2 regions of the Brevibacillus composti genome follow, and region 1 is predicted to be linked to the other one. Evidence: a T-box and tRNA genes for the amino acid it is inferred to sense, from the RefSeq annotation. Region 1 holds a T-box; the other holds one or more tRNA genes.

Region 1 (3,798 bases):
TACGTCCGCATCCGCGGAAATTTTGGCGTTCAGTGAACCGTCCTCTTCGACGAACAGTCTCCAGACGCGGTCGAGGAAGCGGCGTGCCCCATCCAGCCCTTTGGTAGACCAGGCGATGGACGCATCCAGCGGCCCCATGAACATTTCGTACAAGCGCAGGGTGTCGGCACCGTGACTGTCGATGATTTCATCCGGGTTGACGACGTTTCCTTTGGACTTGCTCATCTTTTCGTTGTTCTCTCCGAGGATCATTCCTTGGTTGAACAGCTTTTGGAAAGGCTCCTTCGTCGGAACCACGCCGATGTCGTACAGGAATTTATGCCAGAATCGCGCGTAGAGCAAGTGCAGCACCGCGTGCTCCGCACCGCCGATGTAAATGTCGATCGGCAGCCATTCCTTCAGTTTTTCCGGATCGGCCATGGCCTTGTCGTTATGCGGATCGATAAAGCGCAGGAAATACCAGCAGCTGCCAGCCCACTGCGGCATGGTGTTGGTTTCGCGGCGCGCTTTCATGCCGGTTTCCTTGTCGACGGTATGGACCCAGTCGGTGATGTTGGCCAGCGGCGATTCTCCCGTGCCGGACGGCTTGATTTCCTTTGTTTTCGGCAGGACGACCGGCAGCTCTTCTTCCGGAACGACCTTCATCGTGCCGTCCTCGAGATGCAGAATCGGGATCGGTTCCCCCCAATACCGCTGACGGCTGAACAGCCAGTCGCGCAGGCGGAACGTCACTTTCCGCGTTCCTTTGCCATTTTGCTCCAGCCACTCGATCATCTTGGCAATCGCCTGTTCCTTGTTCAAGCCGTCCAGGATGCCGGAGTTGATATGCTCGCCGTCTCCGGTATACGCTTCCTTGGACACATCGCCGCCGCGAATGACTTCTTTGATCGGCAGGTCGAATTTTTTCGCAAATTCGTAGTCGCGCTCGTCATGCGCCGGAACCGCCATGACCGAACCGGTGCCGTAGCTGATCAGCACGTAGTCGGCGATCCAGATCGGCAGCTTTTCGCCGTTCACCGGGTTAATCGCATACGCCCCGGTAAAGACGCCGGTCTTGTCCTTGGCCAGGTCCGTGCGCTCCAGGTCGCTCTTGTGCTTGGTCTGCTCCAGGTAGGCCTCTACTGCCTCTTTCTGCTCCGGCGTGGTAATCTTTTCGACCAGCTTGTGCTCGGGTGCGAGAACCGCGAACGTAGCGCCGTACAGCGTGTCCGGACGGGTCGTAAAGACCGTAAACGTCTCGTCATGTCCGTCGATGGAAAAGACGACCTCGGCCCCTTCGGAACGGCCGATCCAGTTGCGCTGCATCTCCTTGATGCTCTCCGGCCAGTCCAGTTCCTCCAGATCCTCCAGCAGCCGGTCCGCGTATTTGGTAATCCGCAGCACCCACTGCTTCATCGGACGGCGTTCGACCGGGTGGCCGCCGCGTTCGCTCTTGCCGTCGATGACCTCTTCGTTGGCCAGCACGGTTCCCAGAGCCGGGCACCAGTTCACGGCCACTTCGTCGATATAGGCCAGGCCGTGCTCATACAGCTTGGTAAAAATCCACTGGGTCCATTTGTAGTACTCCGGATCGGTCGTATTGATTTCGCGATCCCAGTCGTAGGAAAAGCCCAGCGACTTGATTTGGCGGCGGAATGTATTGATATTGCGCTCGGTAAATTCAGCCGGGTCATTGCCGGTATCCAGCGCGTACTGCTCCGCCGGCAGTCCGAATGCGTCCCAGCCCATCGGGTGAAGGACGTTGTAGCCTTGCATCCGCTTCATGCGGGAGAGGATGTCCGTCGCGGTATAGCCCTCTGGATGGCCGACGTGAAGACCGGCTCCGGATGGATACGGAAACATATCCAGCGCATAGAACTTTTTCTTGCTCGGATCATCCAGCGTTTTGAAGGTTTTATTTTGTTCCCAGTACGCCTGCCACTTCTTTTCCACTTCGTGATGATTAAAAGCCATTGCTTTGCACTCCTATCTTGGATTCATAAAAAAATAATGAGCTGGATAAATAGTAAAAAACCTCCCGCCCCAGATCGCGAACGAAATGGGACGAGAGGATCATGAATACTCCCGCGGTACCACCCAAATTGGTGAACACTGGCAATCGGCCATCTGCCTCTTCCGGTCTCCATGTGGAGCACAGAAGCGTCCTGATGCCTGCACATACGGCTCACCCGCTTGAAACTCCGTATCGTGGGTCAGACGCTCCTCCTTACGCAGCCAAACCGATGAGGCCGGCCTTCAGGGTGAGTGCTTGGAGGCGAGTTCGGAAAGGGACGGATTGACTTGCACCGACCGTCAATTCTCTAGTGCCGTTTCACTTTCGTACTGCTCCTCTTCAACGCTTTGTCGATATGCACTTCTGCACTGCTAAGCTCATGCGCTTCTAGTTCCGATTATAGACAATGCAAGACAGCACTGTCAACGCTAGGGTCGCCGCGCGCAAAAAAACAGACGCTCGCTCGTCGCGACCGGGGGCAATCCGGTGAAGTCCGCGGTCAATTCGATCTCCGCAAATCCGGCCTCCCGGAGCCACCGCACCATCTCGTAGGGCTGATAGGCCCGCTGCTCGTGGACTTCCTCCACACGCTCGTACAGGCCGTTTTCCTGCCGCAGGAAGAAGGTCAGCTCGTGGGCGACCTCCAGCCGATCGGGATCGCAAAAACATTGCCAAATATACGAAACTTCTTCTTCCGTCAAGGCAAAGGTCTGATTGCCAAAGCCATGCAAGATTTTGTACGGGCTGTGCACATCGAACAAAAATGTTCCTCCCGGCTGAAGATGTGCAAAGACGCGTGAAAAGGTCTGCTGCACATCCTCCTCGTCGGTCAGGTAGCTGAGGGAATCGCAAAAGGAAATGACGCTGTCTGCCTGAGGAACCTCCAGCTCCCGCATATCTTGTTCCACCCAGAGGACTTGAGCCTGCTCCCGCCTCATCTTGTCGTAGGCGACGGCAAGCATCTCCGCAGACAAATCGACGCCTGTCACTTGATACCCTCGCTTTGCAAGCGGGATGGCGATATTGCCCGTCCCGCAGCCGAGATCAATCACGCGGCGCGGCATCCCTTTTTTTGCCCAGACGCCCTCGGCAAAGTCCAGCCATTCTCCATAGGGGGAGTCGGCCATCAGCCTGTCGTAGACCGTCGCCATGTGCCCGTATGCCATGTCGCTCAGCCTTCCTCTCCAAAGCTGACGAGCGGGGCTTCTGCCCAGAGGCGCTCCAAATTGTAAAATTCGCGGTCTTCGCGGTGGAATACGTGGATCACGACATCGCCCAGATCGACCAGCACCCAGCGTCCTTCGTCCGCTCCCTCGATCCCCCGGACCTGGTATCCATTCTTGTGAGCCTGCTCGCGGATTTCATTCACGATCGCCTGTACTTGCCGCTCATTGTTTCCGTGACAGATCATGAAGTAATCGGCGATGACAGACAGCTTGCTGATGTCCATGATCACCAGATTCTCCGCCTTTTTCTCTTCTGCCGCTTTCGCCACTAGGCGCGCCAAAGCTTCCACTGTTTTAACCATTTAACTCCTCCTCATGCATCCAAGCCGGATACGAGATCGTTGTATGCCAACAGCGTCAACGGATACACTGTTTTCTTCTTCTCGATCAGCACCTGTATCGTGCCGCCTATGGCGGTCACCAGCGCCTGATTCAAATCCTGCTCCGCCAGCTTGCGGATTTTTTTCACGCCGGGGAAATCCCGGTTTGGTTCTATATAGTCTGCCACACAAACTATTTTTTCTAACAGGGTCATCCCCGGCCTTCCCGTCGTGTGATACCGGACGGCTTGAATGATCC
Region 2 (3,798 bases), 1.5 Mb from region 1:
GAATATAGGAGATATATACCTTGTTTTTCATGCCTTGCTTCCGTACGATAATCAATGGGGTGGGATAAGGTATGGTGGAAACTGTCTCTCTAAACCTTCAAAAGCAAATTGTTTCGCAAAAGATTTTGGACATGGTTCCCATGATCACGACACTGTGGCTGCAGGAAATCGCTTTGAGCATGGAAACGCAATTGACGATTCCTCGCGATTTTGCTGAAAAGCGTACAGTCCTCCTCGCCCGCTATTTAGTGGAAAATGTCGAGGAAGACATGCAGAACTGGTCGCTTGATATGGGAGAATGGCTTCGGGCGCAAGAGTACCCCTTTTCGTCCATTTTGCGGGCCTATCAGCTGTATCGAAATGTGTTCTGGCGCGTGATCCGCCCTGAGATGAACAGATGGTCAGTCACTCCGGAACAGATGCTCTATTTGGAAGCGCAGCTGGGCAAGGCTATGGATGAAAGTGTTTTTTGGGCTGTTTACCATTTTGAACAAATGATGAATAGAGAATTGGTGCAAAAGGAAGAAACGATCTCGTTTCTACACAATGACAAATTGACCATGCTGGGGAAAATCGCCGCCAACATGGCCCATGAGCTTCGCAATCCCTTGTGCGCCATCGAGGGTTTTTTGAAACTGATCGCGGAATCTACTCGCAACCAGGACAAGCTCCAATCGTATATTCAAGTGGTCATGCATGAATTTGAAAACCTTCACCGGCAAATTACCGGATTTCTCAGCTTTTCGAAAAAACCCATCCTCGACGAGATTTATAAAACCGTCGATCTGGAGCATCTTTTGCTCGAGGTGGAGTTGTTGATCACACCGCGGCTTCTTGCGGAAAACATCTATTTTGAAAAGGACATCCGCCCCTGCCTGTTTAACTGCTACGAGGAAGGCTTTAAGCAGGTCGTGGTCAATCTATTGACGAATGCCATTGACGCTGTGCAGGGAAGACCGGAGAAAATGATTCGCATTACCTCTTTCTGCGACGAGAGCACGGTCACCCTGACGGTGGAAAACAACGGAGAAATGATTCCGGCCGACATCGTAGAAAGCCTCTTTCAGCCCTTTTTCACGACCAAACAAAACGGTACCGGGATTGGACTGTCGATTTGCAAGAACATTATCGAGAAGCATAATGGTACGATTTCCTGCGAATCCTCACAAAATTCGACCCGATTTATCGTCACCTTGCCTTTGGTCTAGCATGCGGCAGCTACTTGCTCTATGGGATAACCTGGCTTCGCCAACCTTTTGGCGAAGCCTTTGTTTAAATAGACAGGGAGCCTCGAGTTTGCTCGCTCTGTTCACATTTACCCGGTGTACGGTCTTCTCGAATCCAATAAAAAATGCCCTCTGATCAGCCAGAGGGCGAGGCAAGAGATCCGTTTACCCGCAGGGTAAGCGATCTAGTCCTTACTCTACACAAAAACATATGTTTCTACTACCTATATCTTTGCAGCTTTTTTCGACAATCCGGCGGAAAACCGGAATCTTGTCGATCTATGCCGTTGATTTAGGGCTATAGTCCCACCCATCATTCGACGCCAACTGCGGACCTTCGGACATCAGGAGGGCAACAGAGGACGGGAAGCCTATCGCAGCAAGGGCTGATCGGATGAGGGCTGTTGATGAAAAACCAAAAAAGCAGATACCCGCAGGTATCTGCTTTTTTATAGATGGAGCGGGTGATGGGAATCGAACCCACGCGACCAGCTTGGAAGGCTGGAGTTCTACCATTGAACTACACCCGCAAATTTTAGATGGTACCGAGGACCGGGCTTGAACCGGTACGGGAGATACTCCCGACAGATTTTAAGTCTGTTGCGTCTGCCAATTCCGCCACCCCGGCAAAATCGTGGTCGGGAAGACAGGATTCGAACCTGCGACCCCTTGGTCCCAAGCCAAGTACTCTACCAAGCTGAGCTACTTCCCGATATCCAATTGTAAGAAATCAAACCCTTCTCATCTTGTGCCGTCAGGTTTGATAAAAAATGGCGTGCCCTGAGAGATTCGAACTCCCGACCTTTTGATTCGTAGTCAAACGCTCTATCCAGCTGAGCTAAGGGCACGTATATAAAGGAAATGGAGCGGACGACGGGTCTCGCTTCCACTGGCGAAACGACGTCGCTCTGCTTCTATGCGCTGCCAGATCTGAGGCACCCGAGCGTTTCTCCCTTGGTTTCCGCCGAGGGTGAACCCGGTACGGGTGAGAGACCAGCAAAGCATCTATGGAGCGGACGACGGGTCTCGAACCCGCGACCTTCGCCTTGGCAAGGCGACGCTCTACCAATTGAGCTACGTCCGCATTCATTAGAGTTTCCCCGAAAAGCACTCAACGCATGCCGCTAAGTCCGCTTTTCTCTTTCGGGAAAATATGGTGCGGTCGAGAGGACTTGAACCTCCACGGTGTTGCCACCACTAGAACCTGAATCTAGCGCGTCTGCCAATTCCGCCACGACCGCATATGGTGTTGATAAAAACTGGTGAGCCATGAAGGACTCGAACCTTCGACCCTCTGATTAAAAGTCAGATGCTCTACCAACTGAGCTAATGGCTCATACAACTGGTGGGGAGAGACGGATTCGAACCGCCGAACCCAGAGGGAGCAGATTTACAGTCTGCCGCGTTTAGCCACTTCGCTATCTCCCCAGTTATATGGTGGTGCCGGCGATAGGACTTGAACCCACAACCCCCTGATTACAAGTCAGGTGCTCTACCAATTGAGCTACACCGGCAATTTTTTTGATCAAAAATGGCGGAGCTGACGGGACTCGAACCCGCGACCTCCGGTGTGACAGACCGGCGTGAACTCCAACTTCACCACAGCTCCATTTTTGGGTTGAATAGTAGTACAAGTAGATTTGGTTGCGGGAGCAGGATTTGAACCTGCGACCTTCGGGTTATGAGCCCGACGAGCTGCCAGACTGCTCCATCCCGCGACGATTATGATGGATGAGTATCAGCATTGCCACAGAACGTGGCGCTTGACCATCCTTGTAAATGGTGGAGGCTGACGGGATCGCTTCCACTTGCGACACTGCGTCGAATCATCTTCGCAAGCGAGCAAGATCTGAAGTGCCCGAGCAATGCTCCTCGTTCTTCATCGAGGGTGAACCGGTACGGGAGATCCCGTTTCCGATCGCCGCGAATAAGAACATGGTGGAGGCTGACGGGATCGAACCGCCGACCCTCTGCTTGTAAGGCAGATGCTCTCCCAGCTGAGCTAAGCCTCCAGATGCCCCTCAAGGGTCCCCGCAAAGTACTCGGTGATGCTACAAAGCATTCACTTCACTTTGCGGGGTAGTATGGTGACCCGTAGGGGATTCGAACCCCTGTATGACAGCGTGAAAGGCTGCTGTGTTAAACCGCTTCACCAACGGGCCATCTTACATGGTGCTCCCGACAGGAATCGAACCTGCGACCTCTTCCTTACCATGGAAACGCTCTACCTACTGAGCTACAGGAGCAAGTGATATGGCTCCTCGGGAGGGACTCGAACCCCCGACCGATCGGTTAACAGCCGATTGCTCTACCAACTGAGCTACCGAGGAACAATATGTACGGAACGAAAAACAGCAAGTGCTCTTCGCGCCTTCAAAACTGGATCTGCATGCTTTGCTAAGCGATTGGTTGTGGATAAGTCCTCGACCGATTAGTATTCGTCAGCTCCACGCGTTGCCGCGCTTCCACACCGAACCTATCAACCTCATCGTCTATGAGGGGTCTTACCAGCTTAACGCTGTGGGAAGTCTCATCTTGGAGGGGGCTTCACGCTTAGATGCTTTCAGCGCTT

What was found. A T-box is a leader RNA that pairs with one kind of tRNA and senses whether it is charged. The one in region 1 lies ahead of leuS (leucine--tRNA ligase), so its partner is inferred to be a tRNA-Leu.
Region 2: it encodes a tRNA-Leu, which carries the amino acid that the T-box ahead of leuS (leucine--tRNA ligase) is inferred to sense. The anticodon was not compared.

The regions. Positions count from the first base shown of each region.
Region 1 covers NZ_CP066308.1:2,849,379-2,853,176, forward strand. Annotated here, with positions in the region: gene leuS (leucine--tRNA ligase) at 1-1,953, opposite strand, end outside; T-box leader at 2,037-2,345, opposite strand; gene JD108_RS14510 (class I SAM-dependent methyltransferase) at 2,422-3,159, opposite strand; gene rsfS (ribosome silencing factor) at 3,165-3,521, opposite strand; gene yqeK (bis(5'-nucleosyl)-tetraphosphatase (symmetrical) YqeK) at 3,533-3,798, opposite strand, start outside.
Region 2 covers NZ_CP066308.1:1,338,319-1,342,116, reverse strand. Annotated here, with positions in the region: gene JD108_RS06900 (sensor histidine kinase) at 72-1,208, shown strand; tRNA gene JD108_RS06895 (tRNA-Gly) at 1,683-1,756, opposite strand; tRNA gene JD108_RS06890 (tRNA-Leu) at 1,767-1,854, opposite strand; tRNA gene JD108_RS06885 (tRNA-Pro) at 1,862-1,938, opposite strand; tRNA gene JD108_RS06880 (tRNA-Arg) at 1,998-2,074, opposite strand; tRNA gene JD108_RS06875 (tRNA-Gly) at 2,235-2,310, opposite strand; tRNA gene JD108_RS06870 (tRNA-Leu) at 2,381-2,467, opposite strand; tRNA gene JD108_RS06865 (tRNA-Lys) at 2,487-2,562, opposite strand; tRNA gene JD108_RS06860 (tRNA-Tyr) at 2,570-2,654, opposite strand; tRNA gene JD108_RS06855 (tRNA-Thr) at 2,665-2,740, opposite strand; tRNA gene JD108_RS06850 (tRNA-Asp) at 2,759-2,835, opposite strand; tRNA gene JD108_RS06845 (tRNA-Met) at 2,868-2,944, opposite strand; tRNA gene JD108_RS06840 (tRNA-Val) at 3,163-3,238, opposite strand; tRNA gene JD108_RS06835 (tRNA-Glu) at 3,312-3,388, opposite strand; tRNA gene JD108_RS06830 (tRNA-Thr) at 3,397-3,472, opposite strand; tRNA gene JD108_RS06825 (tRNA-Asn) at 3,481-3,556, opposite strand; rRNA gene JD108_RS06820 (23S ribosomal RNA) at 3,638-3,798, opposite strand, start outside.